2 regions of the Mycobacterium sp. NBC_00419 genome follow, and region 2 is predicted to be linked to the other one. Evidence: predicted binding sites of a transcription regulator. Region 2 holds the regulator's gene; the other holds the start of a gene.
The links. Region 2 encodes LexA, which represses DNA repair genes until DNA is damaged. Its sites were predicted from a motif close to CGAACANNTGTTCG; they were not measured.
Positions count from the first base shown of each region.

Region 1 (12,241 bases), 850 kb from region 2:
CCGAGCGCATATAGTTCACGGCGCCCTCGAGAACGGCCGGGATCAGGACGTCGAGATCAGGCTGGGGCGCGGTGATCCAGGTGGTGAACAGTGCACGCAGCCCATCGGCGTCGGACTGTCCGCTGAGCAGGGCGATGTACGGGTTGAGGTTGGCGACACCCAGGGCGGTCAGCAGCTCCACCGTGCGGGCCGCGGGCCGGAATCCGGCAAGCGCCTCGAATTGCCCGAGGGCAACCAGCAATTCGGGCTTATGGCTGCGATCGCGGTAGTTGCGGATCGGCGAATTGAGCGGCACGCCCAACCGGTCCTCACGCAGGTAACCCTCGACCGCCTGCTCCGCGCTGGGGTGGGCCTGCAACGACAGGGGCTCGTCGGCGGCGAGCACCTTGACCAGGAACGGCAACACGTCGCCGAAGCGCGCCCGCACCGCGGGTCCGAGCTGCCCTTCGGGATCGGAGCGCACGGCGTCGAGCAACGACGTCTGGGTACCGGCCGTCTCCAGGCACGCCGGGTCGCCCGGATGGGCACCGAGCCAGAGCTCAGCCTCGGGATGCGCTGTGGGAGAAGGCCTCCCGGTAAAATCGGCGATGGCTGTGCGTGATCCCCACGCATAGGTGCGTATCGCTCCTCGTAGCAGTTCCACTGACCTGCTATCCCCCTGCCAGTCTCAGGTATACCGCTGCCATCTCGAACCGGACAGCCAGCGTCGCCAGCTGTTGTTCGGCCCGCCCCGCCGGCACCTGAACTGAACCAGCTTCCCCGATGTCCTCGGCGCCCACAACTTGGACATCGTCCATACCGGCCACCCGGGCGCTCACCACCGCCCGCTCGGCCGCCAGCGTCAGCGCGAAAACCCGAGTTCGGCTCGGCAACGGCCCGTCGAGCTCCTCGTCGTGGAACAGCGCGTCGACCGGGTCAGCGAAACCTCTTGCCGCACCGCCACGAAGCGCAACCAGTGCATCGGCCAGACCGGCTGCCGCCACCGGCTGGTGGCCGACCCGCAACAGCACCGCGGCAGCATGCCGGGCCAGCGCCAGCGTGGCCGCGCCGTCGCCGGCCAGCACCGGCTGGCGGCCTGTCATGCGCTCGGCCAACGACTTGGCCGGGTTGGTGAACACTTCGCGGCCGGCGCTGTTACGCAACGCCTCGGCATCGAGTGCGTCAGCCAGTGCGGTCAGATCGGCACCCAAGGCGGGGTCGACCGCCTCGAGGGTGGCCAGACCCGCGGCCAGGTAGCGGCACAGGCCGAAATCGTCGGGCACCCACAGCCGCGGAGCCAGCACCGCGGTGCGCCCCGCAGTGGCGTCGCGCAGCGGCCCCTCGTAGGGCGCCGCCACGACTACCCGGGCGCCGCGGCGAACCGCGGTGGCCGCGGCACTCACCAATACCGGATCGGCGGGGTCGTCGCCTGCCACGACCAGAACGTCCAACGGCCCGATCCACGGCGGAGACTCGGCGGCCACCACGATCGGCTCGCCGGCCTGACCACTGAGGCAGGCGGTCAGTATCGCGCCCGCCGCCTCGGCCGGACCCCGGCCGGCTACCCAGACCACCGTTCGCGGGCGGTCGGCACGCACCGAATCCAGCGCACCCTCCTCGACGGCGGCCGCGGTGGCCCGCACCTGGGCGCCGGCCATCGCCGCCGCCCGCAACAGCCCGTCGCGGTCGGCTTCCAGCAGGCCGTCGGTGTCGTCGAAGTCCACCGTCGCGTGCGGCGAACTCATGTGACGGTCTCACTGTGGGCCGATATCTGCTCACCCACCCGGGCGACGATGCCGTCGACTTCCTCGGAGGTGGGCGCCTCGACGTTGAGCCGCAACAGCGGCTCGGTGTTGGAGGTGCGCAGGTTGAACCACACCCCGTCGCCGAGGTCGACGGTCACACCGTCGAGGTGATCGAGCGAAACAACTTGGTCGCCAAAATCTTTCAGGACGGCCTCGACGCAAGCGGGGGCGTCGGCAACCCGGAAGTTGATCTCGCCGGAGGCTTGGTAGCGCTGGTAGTCGGCCATCAGATCCGACAGCGGGCGGTCCTGCTCGCCGAGGGCGGCGAGCACGTGCAGCGCGGCCAGCATCCCCGAATCCGCTCCCCAGAAGTCGCGGAAGTAGTAGTGCGCGGAATGCTCACCGCCGAAGATGGCGCCGGTGTCGGCCATCAGGGCCTTGATGTAGGAGTGTCCGACGCGAGAACGCACCGGCATGCCGCCGCGCTCGATCACCAGCTCGGGCACCGCCCGAGACGTGATCAGGTTGTGGATCACCGTGGCACCGATCTCCCGCGCCAGCTCCCGGCCGGCGACGAGCGCGGTCACCGCCGACGGCGAGACCGGATTTCCCCGTTCGTCGACGACGAAACACCGGTCGGCATCCCCGTCGAAGGCCAGGCCGATGTCGGCCTTGGTCTCCAGCACGAATTTCTGCAGATCCACCAGATTGGCCGGCTCCAGCGGGTTGGCCTCGTGGTTGGGAAATGAGCCGTCGAGTTCGAAGAACAGCGGCAGCAGCGTCAGCGCCGACAGCGGGCCGAGCACCGCGGGCGTGGTGTGCCCCGCCATGCCGTTGCCCGCATCGACGGCGACCCGCAGCGGCCGCAGCTCGCTCAGGTTCACCAGCGACCGCAGGAACTGCCCGTAGTCCTCGAGAACATCCTGATCATGCAGCTGGCCCCGGGGGCCGTCGTAGGCCGGTACCCCGGCGATCAGATCGTCGCGGATGATCGCCAGCCCGGTGTCGTCGCCGACCGGTTTGGCACCGGCCCGGCACAGCTTGATGCCGTTGTAGGCGGCCGGGTTGTGGCTGGCGGTGAACATCGCACCGGGGCAGTTCAGGAATCCGGACGCGAAATACAGCTGATCGGTGGATGCCAGCCCGATGCGCACCACGTCGAGGCCCTGGCCGGTGACGCCATCGGCGAATGCCGCGGCCAGCGTCGGCGAGCTGTCCCGCATGTCGTAACCGACGGCAACCCGGCCGGCCTGGCTGCCCTCGTCGCGCAGCAGCCGGGCGAACGCAGCCCCGACATCAGCGACAAAGGCCTCGTCGATCTCCTCACCGACCAGACCACGCACGTCGTAGGCCTTGATGACACGGCGTACCGCGGCGGCGGCCCTGGGCATGCGGTCTCCTGACTGAGGCAACTGTTGGCCGCCAGCCTATCTGTTCAGGGGCCGCGTTAGCGGTGTCCTTCTCGGCTCAGTCGGCCGGATCGGGCAGGACCCGCAGATGTCCGCGGCGGCGACCCGAGGTCGTCGGGTGTTGCATCGCCGACGGCATGAGGCCCGCACCGGGTGCGGTGGCGTGCGCGGCACCGCTCGGGTCGGAGAACCCGGCGATCGGCGGCCCGGAGGGCAGTTCACGGCCCTCCCGCACGGCGTCGGCCAGAGCGACCAGGTCGTCGTCCTCCAGAAACTCAGGCAGCGGAGCGGCATGGCGCACCAGCTCCCAGCCGAGCGGGGCGGTGATGCGGTTGGCGTGACCGATGCACAGATCCCAGGAGTGCGGCTCGCGATTGACCGCCAGCGGTCCGACGACGGCTGTGGAATCGGAGTAGACGAACGTCAATGTCGCCACCGCGTAATGGGGGCACGCGGGCCTGCAGCAGCGACGGGCAACATTCACGCCGTGAGGCTATCGCGCGGCAATTGCAGGTGGCGGGCGGACACGCGCAGCGGCGGAGGCGTCGATTCCCAACCGTTACGATCGCTCGGTGGCCGATTCCCGCAGTTCCCGGCGAGGCGGTCGATCCGGCGGTGGCGCCGGGTCCCGCCGTGGGCGCGAGATGCGCGGCCCCTTGTTGCCGCCGACGGTACCGGGCTGGCGCAGCCGTGCCGAGCGATTCGACATGGCGGTGCTGGAGGCCTACGAGCCCATCGAGCGGCAGTGGCAACAACGGCTCACCGCTTTGGATGTCGCGGTCGACGAAATCCCGCGCATCGCGGCCAAGGATCCGGACAGTGTCCAGTGGCCCCCGGAAGTGGTGGCTGATGGGCCGATTGCGTTGGCGCGGCTGATACCGGCGGGGGTCGATGTTCGCGGCAACTCCACGCGAGCCCGAATCGTGCTGTTTCGCAAGCCGATCGAACGCCGAGCCAAGGACTCGATCGATCTGACTGACTTACTGCATGACATTCTGGTGGCTCAGGTGGCCACCTATCTCGGGGTCGAGCCGTCGGTCATCGACCCGAGTCTTGACGAGGACTAGACGATGACTAGACGATGCCGCGCTTGAGGCGACGGCGCTCGCGCTCGGAGAGCCCGCCCCAGATGCCGAAGCGCTCATCTTTCGCCAAGGCATAGTCGAGGCACGCGTCCTTGACCTCGCAGCCCAGGCAGATTCGCTTGGCCTCTCGGGTGGAGCCGCCCTTCTCCGGGAAAAACGCCTCAGGGTCGGTTTGGGCGCACAGCGCCTTCTCCTGCCACAGCTCGTCCCCCGGTTCCATCGGGAGCACATCGATGGGATCGGGCACCAAACTCAAGTGAGTGCGCGCCGTTACCCCCGAGTTCTCCGAGCCGGTAATGGTGTGCGGGGCCCCGAGCGCTCCAATGAAGTGCTGATAGGACATTTCCGCCTCCTCACCTGGTTTCGTAGATTCCTGCATGTCGCCCACTATTCGAGTGTGGCCATCCCAATTCGAACATCTGGTCGAATCTCGGTCTGCGACACCGAAAACGGCAGGTGGACCGCGAAATGACACTGGTGTGATTAGACACGCCTATGGGGGTCCGGTCAAGCGAAAGAACCAAAATTGATACCACTTTCCTCGGACAATTCGGCGAGTCGATGCCCCGGCGTGTCTCGGTGGTGACTCGATCGTGACCGCGTGCGCGCCCAAACACCCGACCGCCTAGTGTCGATCGGTGTGAAGATCACCGTTCTGGTCGGCGGCGTGGGAGGCGCCCGTTTCCTGCTCGGGGTGCAGCGATTACTGGGTTTGGGTCAGTTCGCCGACCAAAAATCCGGAGCCACAGGCGATCTTGATCACGAGCTCACGGCAGTGGTCAACGTCGGCGATGACGCCTGGATGCACGGCGTGCGGATCTGCCCGGATCTGGACACGTGCATGTACACCCTGGGCGGCGGGATCGATCCCGAACGGGGCTGGGGACATCGCGACGAAACCTGGAACGCCAAGGAGGAATTGGCCGCCTATGGCGTTCAGCCGGATTGGTTCGGTCTCGGTGACCGCGATCTGGCCACGCATCTGGTGCGCAGCCAGATGTTGCGTGCGGGATATCCGCTGTCCCAAGTGACCGAGGCGTTGTGCCACCGCTGGTCCCCCGGCGCCCGACTGCTGCCGGCCAGTGACGACCGGTGTGAGACGCACGTGGTGATCGACGACCCGCAGACCGGTGAGCGCACGGCAATCCACTTCCAGGAATGGTGGGTTCGTTATCGAGCGCAAGTGCCCACGCACAGTTTCGCGTTCGTCGGGTCCGAGACCGCCAAAGCCGGACCCGGTGTGGTCGACGCGATCACCGACGCCGACGTCGTGATGCTGGCACCGTCGAATCCGGTGGTCAGCATCGGCGCGATCCTCAACATCCCGGGCATCCGGGCCGCATTGCGCTCCACCGGCGCGGCGATCGTCGGCTACTCCCCGATCGTGCACGGAAAACCATTGCGGGGCATGGCCGACGAATGCCTGTCGGTGATCGGTGTCGAAACGTCCTCCCAGGCAGTCGGCCGGCACTACGGCGCACGCTCGTCAACCGGGATCCTCGACTACTGGCTGATCTCCGAAGGCGACCACGCCGAGATCCCCGGCGTGACGGTGAAATCCATTCCGCTGCTGATGTCCAGCCCCGATGTCACCGCCCAGATGGTCCGCGCCGGATTGGAACTGGCGGGCGTGACCCCGTGAGCCGCGAGCATGGCAGCGCCGCACCCATCGAAATCCTGCCCGTTGCGGGACTTCCCGAGTTCCGGCCAGGTGACGATCTGGCAGCGGCGGTCGCCGAGTCCGCGCAGTGGTTGCGCGACGGCGACATCCTTGTCGTCACCAGCAAGGTGATCTCCAAGTGCGAGGGCCGCATCGTGCCCGCCCCCGCCGACCCTGATGAGCGGGACGCGCTGCGCCGCAAACTGATCAACGACGAGGCGGTGCGGGTACTGGCCCGCAAGGGCAAAACCCTGATCACCGAGAATCGAATCGGACTGGTTCAGGCCGCGGCCGGAGTCGACGGGTCCAACATCGGCACAACGGAATTGGCGCTGCTTCCGGTCGATCCGGATCGCAGTGCCGCGGCCTTGCGTGCGGCCCTGCGTGAGCGGCTCGGTGTCGATGTCGGTGTCCTGATCACCGACACCATGGGCCGGGCCTGGCGTAACGGGCAGACCGACGCCGCGATCGGCGCCGCGGGGCTGCCGGTGCTCTATGCCTACGCAGGCGCGGTGGATACCCACGGAAACGAGTTGCTCGTCACCGAAGTCGCCGTCGCCGACGAGATCGCCGCCGCCGCCGATCTGGTCAAGGGCAAGCTCACCGCGGTCCCGATCGCGGTGGTGCGCGGACTTCACCTGCCTGATGACGGGTCCACCGCGGCGCGACTGCTGCGCGGCGGCGAGGACGACCTGTTCTGGCTGGGCACCGCCGAGTCGATCGAGTTGGGCCGCCGCCAAGCCCAACTGCTGCGCCGCTCCACCCGCCGCTTCGCCGAGGAGGCGGTCGATCCGACCCTCATCGAGGAGGCGGTCGCCGAGGCGTTGACCGCACCGGCGCCCCATCACACCCGGCCCGTGCGGTTCGTCTGGTTGCAGGACCGCGGCAGGCGCATCACGCTCCTGGACCGGATGAAGGACGCCTGGCGCGCCGACCTGACCGGTGACGGCAGGCCCGCCGACAGCGTCGAGAAGCGGGTCGCCCGCGGCCAGATCCTCTACGACGCACCGGAGGTCGTCATCCCGTTCCTGGTTCCCGAAGGTGCGCACAGCTATCCGGATCCGGTGCGCACTGCCGCCGAACACACCATGTTCACCGTGGCAGTCGGTGCAGCCGTGCAGGGCCTACTGGTGGCGCTGGCAGTGCGCGGGGTCGGCAGCTGCTGGATCGGCTCGACGATCTTCGCCGCTGACCTGGTGCGCGAGATACTCGAGCTGCCGCCGGAGTGGGAACCGTTGGGCGCCATCGCGATCGGCTACCCCGTCGAGCCTCCTGAGCCGCGCGATCCCGCTGCGGTGGGCGATCTGCTGGTGCGCCGATGACGGTGCGGGATTCGGCGATCGAGCTGCTGACAGACTGGCAGCCACCCAATGACAGCCAGGACACGCTTCGGCACGCGGTGCTGGCGTTCCTGTACGCCCGCGAGGATGCCTGCCAACGCAGTTGCGTACCAGGCCATATCACCGCCTCGGCGTTGGTGGTCGCCGATTCCGGTGACAAGGTGCTGCTGACCCTGCACCCGCGGCTGGGACGGTGGGTGCAACTCGGCGGGCATTGCGAGCCGGAGGATTCCGATATCGTCGCGGCCGCGCTGCGCGAAGCCACCGAGGAGTCCGGCATCGACGGGCTGAGCATCGACGCCGACCTCGGCGCCATCCACGTCCACCCGTTGACCTGCTCGCTGGGTGTGCCGACGCGTCATCTGGATCTGCAGTTCATCGCACGCGCCCCGGCGAACGCGCAGATTGCCATCAGCGACGAGTCACTCGATCTGGCGTGGTGGACTGCCGATACGCTTCCGCCCGGGACCGACGGCGCGCTGGCGCACCTGGTGGCAGTGGGCCTTTCCCGCACTCGTTGACCCGCGAGTGGCTACTTATGACACGCTTTTCGACCGGAGCCGTGGCATAAGTGGCCACTCGATGGGGCAGCCAGCCGCGATCAGGGCCGCCACGACGCGGTCGATCACCACTCCGGGCGCATGGCGTAGCAGGTCCCCGCTGACCCGGACGATCCGCCAGCCGCACGCCTCCAGTTCGGCCAGGCGGTTGATATCCCGGGCGCGCTGCGCGGGGTCGGTCCAGTGGTGGGCACCATCGAACTCCACCGCAACCTTCCACTGTTCCCACCCCATGTCGACTCGCGCAACGAAGTGACCGCAGTCGTCGAGAACATTGATCTGGGTGGCCGGAGTCGGTAGTCCTGCACGAATCAGGATCAACCGGGTCCGGGTCTCTTGAGGTGACTGCGCTCCACCGTCCACCAGCTCGAGCACTTCACGCAATTGGGCGATCCCCCGGGCGCCGCGATGTCGAACCAGCACACGATCAATGTCTTTACGGCGCAGCCGGGTTGCGTTGCACAACGCATCGATGCGGACCACGGCCATGTCGAGCCCTGGGCGACGCCCCAGGTCGAACGCAGTCCTGGCGGGCGTCGTCACTGGGATTCCCGCGACGCGACACACCTCGTCGCCGTGAAGAATGTCGCGATGGATGACGATGCCCGGCACCGGTTTACCGTTGCGTCGTACGAGCTCAGCCGGATGGTGATCGTCGATCCAGCGACATCCCAACAGCGCGGCCGCGGACAGCCCGGCTACCGTCGCGGTACCTCCCGACCAGATGTACGCGGCCTTCGCCTTGACCGTGGCGGTGACTACGCAATCCCGCGGTAGGTATACGTCACGGTGGATCGGGCGGTAGTCGCGGGCGAGGGCCCGGCGACTGACGAGGCCGGCCGACAACGCTTCAGACCCCCGCAAAGGTGCATCGATGACCGCCATAACCGCACCCTGACACGCGGAGGCCGGTCAGGTTGTCACCCATCCACAGGCCCGCGAGTGGCTACTTATGACACGCTTTTCGGCCGGAGCCGTGGCATAAGTGGCCACTCGGCCGGGGCTAGATGTCCGACGAGTAGCGGATTCCACAATCGGGGATCGTCACGCCGGGCCACACCCGAGCACCGCGCAGCAATTCGCAGCGTGCCCCGATGTCGGCACCGTCGCCGATGATGCCGTCGCGCACCAGGGCCCGCGGCCCGATCCGCGCACCGAACCCGATGATCGACCGTTCCACAACCGACCCGGCCTCGATCTTGGCCCCGTCGAAGATCACCGCGCCGTCCAGTCGCACTCCCGGCCCGATCTCGGCACCACGGCCGACCACTGTGCCGCCGACCAGCACCGCGCCCGGCGCCACCGATGCGCCGTCGTGCACCAGGCTCTCCCCGCGCCGCCCGCCCAACGCCGGCGAGGGCGCCAACCCGCGAACCAGATCGGCCGAGCCGCGGACGAAGTCCTCGGGTGTGCCCATATCCCGCCAGTAGCTGGAGTCGACGTACCCGCACACCTTGACACCGTCGGCCAGCAGGGCCGGGAACACTTCACGCTCCACCGAGACTTCGCGTCCGCGCGGGATGCGATCGATGATCTCGCGCTTGAAGATGTAGGTGCCGGCGTTGATCTGGTCGGTCGGCGGGTCTTCGGTCTTCTCCAGGAACGCCACGACGTTGCCATCGGCGTCGGTGGGCACACAACCGAATGCCCGCGGGTCGCTCACCCGCACCAGGTGCAGGGTCAGGTCGCTTTCGCGGGCGTGGTGGGCTGCCAGCATCTGGGACAGGTCCATACCGGAGAGCACGTCGCCGTTGAACACCATCACGGTCTCGTTGCGCAGCTTGGGCACCACGTTCGCGATACCGCCGCCGGTGCCCAGCGGATGCTCTTCAGTGACGTATTCGATCTTCAGGCCGAGCTTGGAGCCGTCGCCGAACTCGTCCTCGAATGTGGCGGCCTTGTAGGAGGTGCCGAGGATGACGTGCTCGATGCCGGCTTCGGCGATCCGCGACAGCAGGTGCGTGAGGAACGGCAGCCCGGCGGTGGGCAGCATCGGCTTGGCAGCCGAGAGGGTCAACGGCCGCAGCCGGGTGCCCTTACCGCCGACGAGGACGACCGCGTCGACGGCACCCGGGTTCATATCGCTCACTGAGCCTTCACCCCTTTTCCCCGTTCCCGTTTCGATTTACGCACCGCCGCACGGGAGCGCACCTTCAATGCGCCCTTCATCGTCCACCGCAGCGGCGCCTGCCACCATCCGAAATGACGGTCCGCGAGATAAATGTAGGTGCTCTCATGGTGGGCGCGTAGGTTTCGGGCCGGATCACGCCCCGTCGAGTGGCCCTTGTCATGCAGGATCTCCGCGGCCGGGACGTAGATGTTCAGCCATCCGGCCCGACCGATCCGATCTCCGAGATCGACGTCTTCCATGTACATGAAGTAGCGCTCGTCGAAGCCGCCGACCTGCTCGAATGCCGCCCGCCGGATCAGCAGGCAGGACCCGGACAACCAGCCCACCGGCCGCTCGCTGGGCTCCACCCGCTCCTGGCGGTAGGCCTTGGTCCACGGATTCGTCTTCCACACGAAGCCGACCACCGCGTGCATGCCGCCGCGCACGAGGCTGGGCAGGTGGCGCGCCGACGGATACACCGCGCCGTCGGGGTCGCGGATCAGCGGCCCGAGCGTTCCCGCCCGCGGCCACCGCTGCGCCGCCTCCAGCAGGGCGTCGATGCTGCCCGGTGCCCACACCACGTCGGGGTTGGCCACGATCACGAACTCGTCGTCGGCGGGCACCGTCGCGACCGCACGGTTGACGGCGCTGCCGTAGCCCAGGTTGCCGCCGGTGCGCAGCAGGGTGGTGCCCGGGTAGCGATCGACCGCCTCTTCGGGTGTGCCGTCCACCGAGCCGTTGTCGGCCATCACCACGGTCAGCGGCAGATCGGTGGCCACGGTCAGCGAGGACAGGAAGCGGTCCAGATGCGACCCCGGTGAGTACGTCACCGTCACGACGGTGAGCGGGCGGGTGGAGGTCACGGCGTAGAGGTTAGCGGTCAGTCGGCGACGGGCTGGGCAAGCGCCTCGGCCAGGGCTTCACGCCACGGCCGCAGCGGCGCCAGCCCGGCCTGTGCCGACATCGCCATGGACAACGCGGAGTACACCGGCCGGCGGGCGGGCTTACGCGACTGCGCCGCGCTCACCGCACGAACCCGCTCGGGGTCGGCGCCGAGCTCTTCGAACACGGCGCGGGCCTGTTGGAAGCGGCTGACGGCGCCGTCGTTGGCGGCGTGCAGGACCGGCTCGCGGATACGCGCATCCCCGGCCTCGAACAGCGCCCCGACCAGGTCTTTGACGTAGGTGGGCGAGCCGGTCTGGTCGTCGCCGACCGCAATGGTCTCGTCAGTTGCGGCCACCCGCCGCAGCATCGCGACGAAGTCGCTGCCCGAGCCGCCGGTGTACACCCAGGAGGTGCGCACGATGGTGGCGTCCGGCTGTGCGGCGAGCACCGCGAGCTCACCGGCCAGCTTGGTGCGGCCGTACACGCTCAGCGGGTTCGTCGGGTCGCCGACCTCATAGGGGTGACGTTTCTCACCGCCAAAGACGTAGTCGGTGGACACGTGCACCAGGGCGGCGCCGACCCGCGCGCAGGCGTGGGCGAGGTTCTCTGGGCCGGTGACGTTCACGGCGTAGGCGGTGTCCGGTTCGGCCTCGGCCGCGTCGACGTTGGCGATGGCCGCGCAGTTCACCACCAGGTCATCCGCGGCCACGAAACGCTCGGCTGCCGGTGCGTCGGTGATGTCCCACTCGCGGCGCGTCAGCGCGCTGACCTGGTAGCCGCGCAGGGCCGCCTCACCTGCGAGAAAGCGTCCGACCTGGCCCCCTGCACCGGTAATGACGATCCTCCTGCCCATGACTTCGAGTCTGGCACGCCGGTTTCGGCTACCGGGTATGCGCCCATCTCGCCAGTAGCCTGGGCTGATGCCTGCTGACACCGATGCAGTGACGGGCGCCCGGCGGGTGGCTCGCACTGTGCTGGCGTTGTTCGCCGTGATGGTGATGGTCGGTACCGGCGTCGCCTGGGGGAAGATCCGCTCGTTCGAGGACGGCATCTTCCACCTGAGCACAGCCGCCCTCGGCGGCGGCGGTGAGGACGACGGCGCGATCGACATCCTCCTCGTCGGTATGGACAGCCGCACCGACGCGCACGGCAACCCGCTCTCGGAGGACGAACTGGCCACGCTGCACGCCGGCGACGACGTGTCCACCAACACCGACACGATCATCCTGGTCCGCATCCCGAACAACGGGAAGTCGGCGACCGCCATCTCGATCCCGCGCGACTCCTACGTCAAGGCGCCGGGGCTGGACAAGACGAAGATCAACGGCGTCTACGGCCAGGTGAAGCTCGAGAAGATGAAAGAGCTCGTCGAGCAGCAGGGCATGGACCCCGCGGAGGCCGAGCCGAAAGCGGTGGAGGCCGGCCGCGAAGCGCTCATCAAGACCGTCGCTGATCTGACCGGCGTCAC
Region 1 is NZ_CP107931.1:4,126,314-4,138,554, reverse strand. Features, by position in the region: gene manA (mannose-6-phosphate isomerase, class I) at 1-643, opposite strand, end outside; gene OG976_RS19755 (TobH protein) at 651-1,724, opposite strand; gene OG976_RS19750 (phosphomannomutase/phosphoglucomutase) at 1,721-3,115, opposite strand; gene OG976_RS19745 (DUF3499 domain-containing protein) at 3,192-3,617, opposite strand; gene OG976_RS19740 (metallopeptidase family protein) at 3,778-4,200, shown strand; gene OG976_RS19735 (WhiB family transcriptional regulator) at 4,208-4,561, opposite strand; gene cofD (2-phospho-L-lactate transferase) at 4,859-5,860, shown strand; gene OG976_RS19725 (coenzyme F420-0:L-glutamate ligase) at 5,857-7,200, shown strand; gene OG976_RS19720 (NUDIX hydrolase) at 7,197-7,739, shown strand; gene OG976_RS19715 (DUF559 domain-containing protein) at 7,755-8,663, opposite strand; gene OG976_RS19710 (NDP-sugar synthase) at 8,782-9,858, opposite strand; gene OG976_RS19705 (glycosyltransferase family 2 protein) at 9,864-10,751, opposite strand; gene rfbD (dTDP-4-dehydrorhamnose reductase) at 10,769-11,626, opposite strand; gene OG976_RS19695 (LCP family protein) at 11,766-12,241, shown strand, end outside.
Region 1: the regulator LexA is predicted to act here: its motif matches at 4,631-4,644, upstream of cofD (2-phospho-L-lactate transferase).

Region 2 (12,241 bases):
CGGCGCCGCGCAGGATTACGCCGGCGGCAAGATCTTCTACTCGCCGGCGACCGGCGCCCACGCGGTGACCGGCGCGATCCTGTCGAAGTACGAGTCGGCCGGTGGCCCGACCGGTGACCTCGGTCTGCCGACCGGCACCGAGGCTGACGGCGGCGCACCCAACAGCCGGGTGAGCACGTTCAGCGCAGCGGACAAGCCGGTGATCTTCTGGACGCCGGACAACGGCGCGATCGTGGTCCGCGGTGCGATCAACGCGGCCTGGGCCAAACTCGGCGGCGCGACGGGCTCGCTCGGCGTGCCCACCGGCGAGCAGAGCGCCGACGGCGACACGGTTACCCAGAAGTTCAGTGGTGGCGAGATCTCCTTTAATAAAGCCACCAATGCCTTCACTACCAAGCCGCCGGAGTTGGCCGGGCAGTTGTCGGGCCTCGAGGTGCCCGTGGCGACCGCCCCGCAGACGCCCGGTGCGCCGGGCGCGGACGGCAAGCCCGGCAAGTCGTTCACCTGGCACTGGTGGTGGCTGCTGGTGATCATCCCGGCAGTGCTGCTGATCGGCGTGCTCGCCATGGGTCTGCTGTGGCTGCAACGCCGCCGCGCCGCCAACGTCGAGGACGACGACGACTTCGAGGATTCCGAGTACGACGAGGACGATCGCTGGCCCGGCGACTCGGAATCGTCGCGGTACTCCTCCTATCCCGACGGCGGCCTGGCTGAGGTTCCGAGTTCCTCCGGGTTCAACTGGTCCTCCGCTGGTCTGGGAACCCAGACCATGCCCGGTCCTGACGACGTGTTCGACGGCGACCAGGACTCCATCGACACCACGCCGACCCGGATTCCGGCCGAGCCTGAACCCGACACCGAGGCGAGCGACGCACACCCGGAGTATGCGGAGTACGCCGAGGTCGAGGAGGAGTCCGAGGAAGCCAGCGACTCGGGCCGCCACGCCGCAGTCAATCTTGAAGAGTCACAGTCGATGTGGCGCCTCGACATGGGTGGTATCGCGACGCCGCGTCGTCGTCGTGCCGCCGAGGAACCCGACGAGGTCCCGCTCGTGCCTGACGAGGATGTGACCGTCGAGCCTGCTGAAGAGCTGCAGTCGGATCCGCACGACGAACAGGACAATGCCCGTCCTGCGATCCACCTGCCGCTGGCCGATCCGTATCAGGCGCCGGAAGGCTATGTGATCAAGGCCAACACCCACTCCGGTCTGTACTACACGCCGGAGTCCGAGCTCTACGAGCACACCGTTCCTGAGGTGTGGTTCGCCAGCGAGGAACTGGCCCAGGCCAACGGGTTCCACAAGGCCGAATAGCGCCGACTAGCGGCCCCGCCGTCAGATCTTGCGGATGACGGTGACGACCTTGCCCAGGATGGCGGCGTCGTTACCGGGGATCGGGTCGAAGGCCGGGTTATGGGGCATCAGCCACACCTGACCGCCGGTTCTCTTGAACGTCTTGACCGTCGCTTCGCCGTCGATCATGGCGGCCACGATGTCACCGTTCTCGGCGACGTTCTGCTGGCGCACCACCACCCAGTCGCCGTCGCAGATGGCCGCGTCGACCATCGATTCGCCGACGACCTTCAGCAGGAACAGCGATCCTTCGCCGACGAGTACGCGCGGCAGCGGGAAGACATCCTCGACGGCCTCTTCGGCCAGGATGGGACCACCTGCCGCGATCCGGCCCAGGACCGGCACGAACGTCGGCTCGGGGAGGGCGTCTGAGCCGGCGACCTCGGTCACCGATGGCGTCGGCATGTCCTCCGCGCTCCGGACGTCGACGGCACGCGGCCGGTTGGCATCCCTGCGTATGAAGCCCTTGCGCTCGAGGGTGCGCAGCTGGTGGGCCACCGACGACGTCGAGGTGAGCCCCACGGCGTCACCGATCTCCCTGATGCTCGGGGGATAGCCGCGGGTGGTCACGGATGCGCGGATGACCTCGAGAATGGTCCGCTGCCGTTCGGTCAATCCGTTGTCGGAACCCCCGCCGCGGCTGCTGGTGTCGGTCCCCGGTGTCTCACTGCGGTCACTCATAGCGCCGAATGTAGTCGCCCGGGCTGACACAATCAAACATTTGTTCGAGCGTGTCGCATGTTCGGTCGCGCAAGGCGAAAACTTGTCGGTGCCCCGTTTTATTCTTCCGACACGCTCGCTCACATGTTCGGACATCGAACACATGATCGAGTATATTTCGAACACAAGAGCGAACAGTCGGGCGCATCGGAGGAAGGAGCGGACATGACAGTCATCGACGATTTGCAGGTGGTGGCGTGGCCGTCGGAGCATCGGCGGCACCCGGTCAGGTCCGGTTCGCCCGTGCGGGTGCGTCCGGCCGGTGCCCGCGACAACCGGCCTGGTCCCGCGCGACCGGCGGTGGGCCACCTGCACTACCGCGGCACCGGCGTTGCCGTGTCGCGTGCGGCCCACACTCGCCGACCGGTCAGCACGACGGTCACCATCGTGCTGGCGGGGCTGGCGGCGCTGACCACACTGTGGCTGGGTTCGCTGTTCCACTTCAGCTCCGCGGAGGTGGCGCCGGCGGCGATCCCCGATCAGCTCGCGGTCGTGCGGGTGCAGGCCGGTGAGACGTTGCAGCAGGTCGCCTCCCGAGTGGCACCCGAGGCGCCGGTCGCCCAGGTCGTCCAGCGCATCCGCGAGCTCAACAAACTCGATTCGGCCGCGCTGGATGCGGGGCAGACCCTCATCGCGCCCATCGGCTGATTCGCCGGCGCCGTGAGCCGCGACGACCCACTCCGGTGGATGGCCCGGGTAGGCTCTGGGTGGTTCACATCACCCGGCTGCGGCGGCGAAGGAGCGGTCATGCATTGTCCGTTTTGCCGTCATCCCGATTCCCGCGTCGTCGACTCGCGTGAGACCGACGAAGGCCAGGCGATCCGGCGGCGCAGATCCTGCCCCGAATGCGGCCGGCGATTCACCACTGTGGAGACTGCCGTCCTGGCCGTGGTCAAACGCAGCGGTGTCACCGAACCGTTCAGCCGGGAGAAGGTCATCAGCGGGGTGCGCCGCGCCTGCCAGGGCCGTCAGGTCGACGACGACGCGTTGAACCTGCTCGCTCAGCAGGTCGAGGACACGGTGCGGGCCGGCGGATCACCCGAGGTGCCCAGTCACGAAGTGGGCCTGGCGATTCTGGGCCCGCTGCGCGAACTCGACGAGGTCGCCTACCTGCGCTTCGCCTCGGTGTACCGGTCGTTCAGTTCGGCTGAGGATTTCGAACGCGAGATCGAGGCGCTGCGGGCTCACCGAAGTGTCGGAACCTCCGGCTGAGCCCGACTTAGTCCAGTCGCCGCACTCCGTCATCGACCACCCGGCCGCCGACGATCACCCACCCCTCCGGACTCCACCAGGTCTGCAGCCGGGAACCCTTGCCCTGGGTGATGGTGAGGTCGCGGCTGAGGTGGTCGGTGATGCGGACCGCCGCCGAACCCGTCGCCTCGTCCTCCGGCACCCCCAGATCGTTGGCGAACATCCGCGACCGGATGTGCCCCTGCTCGCGGTCCAGCCAGGCCCACAGGTAGTGCTCGGCGTCATCGGCGTAGTCACCCGGATCGGCGGCCAGCACGTGTTCGGCTGATGGCAGGTCATGAATGGCGAACTCCGGTGACCATTCCGCGCGAGCTCGAACGGTCGTCAGCTCGCCGTCGTGGCCGACCTGGACGATGCCTGCGGGGACCTGCAGGGTGTGGACCGGTGTGCCCTGCTCCCGCAGCCACCAGCCCGCGCCTACCGTCGGATGCCCGGCGAACGGCAGTTCGGTGGTCGGAGTAAAGATGTGCGCATGCGCCGTCGTTGAGCCCGGATCGGGCAGATCGATGAATATCGTTTCGCTATAACCCAATTGGGTGGCGATCCGTTGTCTCTCGCCGGCGGGCACCGTTGAGGCATCGACGACCCCGAGAGGATTGCCGAAGTTGCCCGTGGAGTCAGTGAACACCCGCAAGACAGTGACGTCGACGGTCATGACCCGACTCTACGACGCTCACTGCGCTGGTTGCACAGATCAGGTGGCGCTGCGTTCGTCGGTGCCCATCGCGTCGAGCACCGCCACCCGGGTGTCCAGTGAGCCGGTGACCAAGCGCTCGCTGATGCCGGTCCGCAACAACTCACGCAGGACGCTCTGGTCGTACACGGCCGGCGCCGTGGAGTCGATGAACCGCTGCACCACCTCGACGAACCGGTCGGGGTCGTCATGGAACGGAAAATGCCCGGATCGGGCGAAGATCTCCAGCTGCGAACCGGGCATGGCCGAATGTGCCATCTTGGCGTGGGCTACCGGAATGACGGCGTCCTGATCACCCCAAATCAATTGCACGGGAACGGATTCCGTCAAATAACATCGGTCGAGCATGGTCACCACCTGGCCGCGCCAGTCCACCACCGAGCGCAGCGTGCGGGTGAACGCCGAAGATGCCGTCGGCTCGGGAAGATCGGTCAGTATCCGCAGTGCATCGGGGATGTCGCGGCCCAGTCCGGTCGAGCCGAAGACGGTACCCAACGCCCGGCCTGCGACCTGCAGCGCGGGCAGCACCATCGGTAGCCGCAGCAGCGCCAAGGCTTCGCCCCCCAGCGGCAGCGAGGCCAATCGCAGCGCGATGTTGACGTCCTTAGTGACCCCGCCCGCGCCGATGAGGATGAGTCGCTCGACAAGTTGGGGGAATTGGTAGGCGAACTGCATGGCCACGCCGCCGCCGAGCGAGTGCCCGACCACGGTGACCTTGTCGATATCGAGCACGCTGAGCAGATCCCGCATGCCGTTGGAATAGGCCGCCACCGAGTAGTCGGCACGTGGCTTGTCGGATTGGCCATGGCCCAGCAGGTCGGGTGCGATCACGGTGAAGCGCTGAGCGAGCTTGCTGTGCACCGAATGCCAGGTGGTCGAGTTGTCACCGATGCCGTGGATCAACAGCAGCACTGGACCGGATCCGGCGACGCGGAACGCGCGGCGGTAGCCGTGAATGGTCTTGAAGTGCAGCGTCGGAGTGACTTCCCGCACCGGCTGCAAGTTGGGCTTTCGCTGCGGCATCTCCAACCTCATCGTCGGTGCGGGGACTTCCTCAGGTCTCGCCGTCGTCGGTGAGACCGTCCTTGAGGTCCTCAGCGTGCTGGGCCAGGAATCGCTCGAACTCCCCGGCGAGTTCGTCACCACTGGGGAGTTCCTCGTCGCGTGCCAGCAACGAGCGGTTCTCCTGCGCGGCAACGAATGCATCGTACTGTCGCTCCAGCGCGCTCACCACTTGAGCGACTTCGGCACTGGCCTCTACCTGCTCGTCGATCTTGGTGCGCACGGATGCACCGGCCTCGGTGAGGGCGCGCAGCGGAAGTTGCAGCGAAGTCGTCCGTGCCACCTGCTCCAGCAGCGCCTCGGCGGCGAGGGGGTAGTCGGTCTGGGCCAGATAGTGCGGAACGTGCACGGTGAACCCGAGGACCTCGTGGCCGTGCTGGGCCATCCGGTACTCCAGCAGGTTCGACACGCTGCCCGGCACCTGCACCTCGCCCACCCAGGGCTGGTGGTCGGTGATCAGTTCGCGGTTGTTGGAGTGCGCCGTCATCGACACCGGGCGGGTGTGCGGCACCGCCATCGGGATGGTGCCCAGCCCGATGGTCTGCCGGACTCCGAGCCGCTCGGCCAGCAGCCGCACCGCGGTGACGAACCGCTCCCATCTCAGGTCGGGTTCCAGCCCGGCGAGCAGCAGAAACGGCGTCCCCAAGCTGTCGTGCAGCGCATAGAGGTTCAGCTGCGGTTCGTCATAGTTGGTGAAGTGGTCGGTCTTGAACGTCATCACCGGCCGCCGCGAGCGGTAGTCGAGCAACTCGTCGATGGCGAATGAGGCGACCAACTCGGTGTCCAGCACGTTGCGCAGATGTTCGGCGGCCAGGTGAATGGCATGGCCGGCGTCGGAGAACCCCTCCAGTGCGTGCACCAGCACGGGGCCCCGCCCGTCGGACGACGCCAGCTGGGGTGCCGGAAACTCCAGTTCGTACATCCCGGTGGGCTCGGGTTGATACTGCTGTCCCTGCTCGTCAGCCATGGTTTCGCCTCCTCGCGGTGTCCTGCGACGTCATCGTCGCGGTCATACCGATACACCTAGTGTCTCGCAGATCCGGCACAGCGCCGTGGTGTGCCCGTCTCTGGACAACGCAGCCGTGGTCGCGCTCGTTCCCTGCTCGCCGACGATATCGGGCATGATCTCCTGCATGCGGACCGTTGTGGCGGCGTTGAGCATGGCGGCAGCTGCCGCCGTGGTGGCGGGCTGCGGCCAAGCCAGTGAGCCGCCGGCCAAAGCCGCCGAGACCGCCAAACCCGACGGTGTGGCCATCACGGCCGAGCCGGTGGCGCCCCAGCCCGCGGTCGGCGCGCTGTTCCTCGGCGGCACCGACACCCACACCTGCACCGGATCGGTGGTGCGATCGGCCTCCAAGGACCTGGTGCTGACGGCTGCACACTGTCTGGCCGAAGGCTATCCGGCCACCTTTGTGCCCGGTTTCGCCGACAAGGCCGCCCCGGGCGACGTGTGGACGGTGGACACCGTCTACCTCGACCCGCGCTGGGTTGCCACCCAGGACCCCAAGGCCGACTACGCCTTCCTGCGGGTCAGCAGGCCTGGTGGCGGCGCGATCGAGACGGCGGCAGGCGCTGCGCTGGTGCTGGGCGCCACGCCCAAAGAGTTCAGTCAGGTGCGAATCGTCGGCTATCCGCTCGGAGTGGGCGGCAACCCGCTCAGTTGCGACACGATCGCCGGGCTGGACGAAGGCGGCTTCCAGACTCTGCAGTGCGGCGGTCTGGTCGACGGCACCAGCGGCGCCCCGTGGATCAAGGGCCCGGAGGTGGTCGGGGTGATCGGCGGTCGCGATGCCGGCGGTTGCCAGGACAGCGTCTCCTACTCGGCGCCCTTCGACGAGGCCACCGCAGCGCTGCTGAAGCGTGCCGAGGCGGGCGGGCCCGGCGACGCCGCGCCGAACACGTTCGACTCCGAGTGCTAGCCGGTCACTGGCGGAACTGGTTGAGCGCCCGCAGCTTGTTCATCACGTCGAGCGCCGCGACCTTGTAGGCCTCGGAGAACGTCGGGTAGTTGAAGACGGCGTCGACGAGGTATTCGATCGTCCCGCCGCAGCCCATCACGGCCTGGCCGATGTGCACCAGTTCGGTGGCTGCGGTGCCGAAGATGTGGACGCCGAGCACCTTGAGGTCCTCGGTGGACACCAGCAGCTTCAACATGCCGTAGGAGTCGCCGGCGATCTGGCCGCGGGCCAGCTCGCGGTAGCGGGAAACCCCGACCTCATAGGGGACGGAGTTCTTGGTCAGCTCCTGCTCGGTGGCGCCGACGTAGGACACCTCGGGGATCGAGTAGATGCCGATCGGCTGTAGCGCAGTCATGCCGGCCGTCGGCTCGCCGAAGGCGTGATAGGCGGCCAGCCGGCCCTGCTCCATCGAGGTGGCCGCCAGCGCCGGGAAGCCGATGACGTCGCCGACCGCGTAGATGTGGTCGACCTTGGTCTGGAACGTCTTGTCGTCGACGAAGATCCGACCGCGGTTGTCGGCCTCCAGACCGGCGTTGGCCAGGTCGAGGTGGTCGGTCTGGCCCTGCCGTCCGGCCGAGTACATCACCGTCTCGGCGGGGATCTGCTTGCCGCTGGCCAGGGTGGTGACGGTGCCGGACGAGCCGACGTCGACCGCCGTCACCTCCTCGCCGAACCGGAAGGTCACCGCCAGATCGCGCAGGTGGAAGCGCAACGCCTCGACGATCTCGGGGTCGCAGAAATCGAGCATCGTGTCGCGCTTCTCCACGACGGTGACCTTGGTGCCCAGCGCGGCGAACATCGAGGCGTACTCGATGCCGATGACGCCGGCGCCGACCACCACCATCGAGGTCGGGATGTTCTTCAGGTCGAGGATGCCGTCGGAATCCAGTACCCGGTTGTCGTCGAATGAGATCCCGGCGGGCCGCGCCGGTTTGGTTCCGGTCGCGATGACGACATAGCGGCCGCTGATGGTGAAATGCTCGGCCCGGGTGGGGTCCTCGATCGTCAGGTTGTGCTCGTCGAGAAATCGGCCAAGGCCCATGTAGAGCTCGACGCCGTTACGCATCAACTGGTTTCGGATGACGTCGACTTCTTTGCCGATCACGTGCTGGGTGCGGGCGAGCAGGTCGGCGGGCGTGATCTTGTCCTTGACCCGGTAGCTGGCGCCGTACAGTTCGCGCTGGCTCATACCGGTCAGGTACAGAACGGCCTCGCGCAGCGTCTTGGACGGGATCGTGCCGGTCTGGACGCAGACACCGCCGATCATGTGGCCCCGCTCGATGACCGCCACCGATTTGCCCAGCTTGGCCGCGGCGATGGCGGCTTTCTGGCCGCCGGGACCCGAACCGATGACGACGAGGTCGTATTCCAAACCCATGAGCAACAGGTGTACGCCGGTTTGCCGAATCTCGCATGCCGACGATGTCAATACGACGTGAACAGTGCGCCATCCCCACTCCGCACTTCATCCACAGGTTCGGTCCCCGGGCGGCCCGGCAGTCCCGTCGTGACGGTGTCGGTTGACAGCGTCGGGGCATGACCACCTACCGCCCTGATTACCGCATCAACCGTCCCGGCGCGCTTATCGCCGCCATCCCCGCCGTGCTGGGCTTCGTGCCCGAGCAGTCCCTGGTACTCGTCGCGCTCGAGCACGATCAGATGGGGGCCGTCATGCGCGTCGACCTCGATGACGCGATGGCCGGCAAGATCGAGCATCTGATCGACGTCGCGGCGGCCTCGGGTGCCGAGGCTGCCATCGCCGTGATCGTCGACGACAAGGGCGCGCCGTGCCCGATGTGCAACGAGGACTACCGCGAGGTGTGCCAGTCGCTGACGGCGGCCCTGGCAGACCAGGACATGGCGCTGTACGCCGCCCATGTGGTCGACCGCATCGTGGCCGGCGGCACCTGGCACTGCGTGGACGGGTGCGGGGAGACCGGTCCGGTCGAGGACCCGTCGGCCTCACCGCTGGCCGCCGCTGCGGTGCTCGACGGCAGGCGGCTCTACGGGCGGCGTGCCGATCTGCAGGCGGTGATCGCTGTTGCCGATCCGGCGCACACCGAGTCGCTGATCGAGTTGATCGGGCAGTGCGCTAGCGACAGGGAGGCCCGTCGGCGCGCCGACCCCGACGGGTGCGGACGCCGTGACGTGGAGGCGGCGATCGCGGCGGCCGCCAGGGTCAGTGCCGCCGCCCGGCTCGAGGACGCCGAGTTGGCGGCGCTGGCGTGCGCGATCACCGATGTCGCGGTGCGCGACACCCTCTACGCCCTGGCCGTCGGGTCCGGGGCCGGGCAGGCCGAGACGCTGTGGGCGGTGCTGGCCCGGACGCTGCCGGATCCGTGGCGAGTGGAAGCCCTTGTGTTGCTGGCGTTTTCAGCCTATGCCCGGGGTGACGGCCCACTGGCGGGATTGTCGCTGGAGGCGGCGCTGCGCGGTGACCCGGAGCACCGGATGGCAGGCATGCTCGACACCGCACTGCAGTCGGGGATGCGGCCGGAGCAGATCAGAGAACTCGCGGGCACCGGTTACCGGTTGGCCAGGCGGCTCGGGGTGCAATTGCCGCCGCGCCGGATGTTCGGGCGCCGGGCGGTCTAGGTGTGTGCGCTAGACCTTCTCGACCTTCACGGCGTGGGCCATCTCGTGCGGCAGGTCGACGTTCTCGTGGCCGCCGATGATGATCGTCACACTGCCGTTCGGGTTGTTCTCGACCTGGACGCGGGCATTAGGCACCACGCCGGCGTCCTTGAGCCGGCTGATCAGCCCGACGTCACCCTGGACATGCTCGGTCAGCTGGCGCACCACCACCGCAACCGGTGAGCCCGCGGGCAGTTCGGTGAGGCGAAACAGGTTGTAGTCGGGCTGGCGGGCGTAGGTATCCAGTCCCAGTTGCGACAGCCCGGGAATCGGGTTGCCGAACGGGGACACCGTCGGGTCGTCGAGGACCTTGACCAGCCGTCGCTCGACGTCGTCGCTCATCACGTGCTCCCAGCGGCACGCCTCGGCGTGGACTTCCTCCCAGGGCAGGCCGATGACGTCGACCAGGAGGCGTTCGGCCAGGCGGTGCTTACGCATCACCGACACCGCCAGTGCCCTGCCCTTTTCGGTCAGTTCGAGGTGGCGGTCACCGGCCACGTGCAGCAGTCCGTCGCGCTCCATCCGTGCCACGGTCTGGCTGACTGTCGGTCCGCTCTGCTCCAGCCGTTCCGCGATACGCGCACGCAGCGGAGTCACACCCTCTTCTTCGAGGTCGTAGATGGTCCGCAGGTACATCTCGGTGGTATCGACCAGGTCGTTCATAGGCCACCCTTCGTCGCAGCCAAGTCTACTGGCGCAGCTGGGGGAATGGTCGGACAACACTGCGCCCAGACAGCTGTGTGCCCGTCAGCCGAGGCCGACGGGCACACAGGAGGGGGTGGTTCAGCTGGCGTAGGACCGCAGTCGATCGGCCCGCTCGCCGTTGCGGAGCTTGGCCATGACCTCGCGCTCGATCTGGCGGACCCGCTCGCGGGACAGACCGAACAGCTTGCCGATCTGGTCCAGAGTGCGGGGCTGGCCGTCGTCGAGGCCGAACCGCAGCCGGATCACCTGGTGCTCGCGCTCGTCGAGCGTGGCCAGCACGCTGCGGATGTCGGTGTGCAGAAGCTCCGAGATCACCGCGTTCTCCGCCGACATCGCCTCGGCATCCTCGATGAAGTCGCCGAGCGGGGCTTCCTCGTCGCTGCCGACCGGCATATCGAGGCTCACCGGGTCGCGGCTGTGCTCGAGCAGATCGTTGATCTTCTCGACCGGGATGCCCGACTCTTCAGCCAGTTCCTCGTCGGTGGCCTCGCGGCCCAGGTTCTGGTGCATCTCACGCTTGATGCGGGCCAGCTTGTTCACCTGCTCGACGAGGTGGACCGGAAGCCGGATGGTGCGGCTCTGGTCGGCCATACCGCGGGTGATGGCCTGGCGAATCCACCACGTGGCGTAGGTGGAGAACTTGAAACCCTTTGTGTAGTCGAACTTTTCCATTGCGCGGATCAAGCCCAGGTTTCCCTCCTGGATGAGATCCAGCAGCGGCATTCCGCGACCGGTGTAGCGCTTAGCCAACGACACCACCAGGCGGAGGTTGGCTTCCAGCAGGTGGCTGCGCGCGGCCTGGCCGTCGCGGACCACGATCGCCAGATCGCGCTTGCGGTTGTCGCTGAGGCGCTTGCGGGTGTCCAACAGGTGCTTGGCGTACAGGCCGGCTTCGATGCGCTTGGCCAGCTCGACCTCATCCTCGGCGCTCAGTAGTGCGGTCTTGCCGATGCCATTGAGATAGACGCGCACCAGGTCAGCAGCTGGGCTCTGGGCATCCAGATCGCTGTCGAATCGGCTGGTGGTGGCATGTGCCATGGTGGCCTCCTGATCGGCTCCGACTGTCAAATGGTTCAACGTCGAGTAGGAGCTAAGAGTTCCCACGCGGTTGCCATCTCACACCCTCTGACGTGCAGGAATGTCGCGAGGTTCTGAGAATGTGCTGAGAATGGCGCGCGGTGGCGCTCAGCGGGAACCGGTGTCGGCCGGTCCGGCCGGATGCGGTTGCACGGTGGGGATGACGGCCTCGATGGCCCGGCGATCAGGCCGCGGGAACAGCTGGGTGCGGTTGGGCTTGTCGTTGTACCGGCGCGGCTCCTCGGCGCGGCGCGGCGGCCGGTCGTTGGCGATGAGCACCGCGATCCACGGCAGCGGAATCGACACTGCGACGATGGCCAGCGAGATCAGCCCGTTGTGCCAGATTCCGTAGGCGATCGCCGCCAGCAGCAAGGCCGGGATACGAAAAGACATGATCGCCAAGTACTTACGCACCCGCGCGCGATGCTGCTCCTCGTAAGCAGGCGCTGCCGCGGTGATGAGCACGGGCCGACCATCGTCGTCGAAACCCACCTCGTGCTTCATCCCCCTACTGTTCCACATCTTGGAGCGGTTTAACCCGGCCGGTTTCTTACATCAGTGTTACCGGGCAGAATGGCTTTCATGCAGACCCAGACGATCGAGCGCACCGACACCGACGAACGCGTCGATGACGGGACCGACGACGACACTCCCAAGGTCTTCCACTATGTGAAGAAGGAAAAGATCGCCGAGAGTGCCGTCATGGGAACCCACGTGGTTGCCCTGTGTGGCGAGGTGTTCCCGGTGACCCGGGCCGCCAAGCCAGGCTCGCCGGTCTGCCCGGACTGC
Region 2 is NZ_CP107931.1:4,971,602-4,983,842, forward strand. Features, by position in the region: gene OG976_RS23760 (LGFP repeat-containing protein) at 1-1,312, shown strand, start outside; gene lexA (transcriptional repressor LexA) at 1,334-2,032, opposite strand; gene OG976_RS23770 (LysM peptidoglycan-binding domain-containing protein) at 2,237-2,719, shown strand; gene nrdR (transcriptional regulator NrdR) at 2,819-3,283, shown strand; gene OG976_RS23780 (PhzF family phenazine biosynthesis protein) at 3,291-3,977, opposite strand; gene OG976_RS23785 (alpha/beta fold hydrolase) at 4,017-5,039, opposite strand; gene OG976_RS23790 (proteasome assembly chaperone family protein) at 5,071-6,045, opposite strand; gene OG976_RS23795 (trypsin-like serine peptidase) at 6,200-6,997, shown strand; gene sthA (Si-specific NAD(P)(+) transhydrogenase) at 7,002-8,414, opposite strand; gene OG976_RS23805 (DUF4192 domain-containing protein) at 8,573-9,631, shown strand; gene OG976_RS23810 (metal-dependent transcriptional regulator) at 9,641-10,333, opposite strand; gene OG976_RS23815 (sigma-70 family RNA polymerase sigma factor) at 10,454-11,413, opposite strand; gene OG976_RS23820 (DUF3099 domain-containing protein) at 11,561-11,974, opposite strand; gene OG976_RS23825 (DUF3039 domain-containing protein) at 12,035-12,241, shown strand, end outside.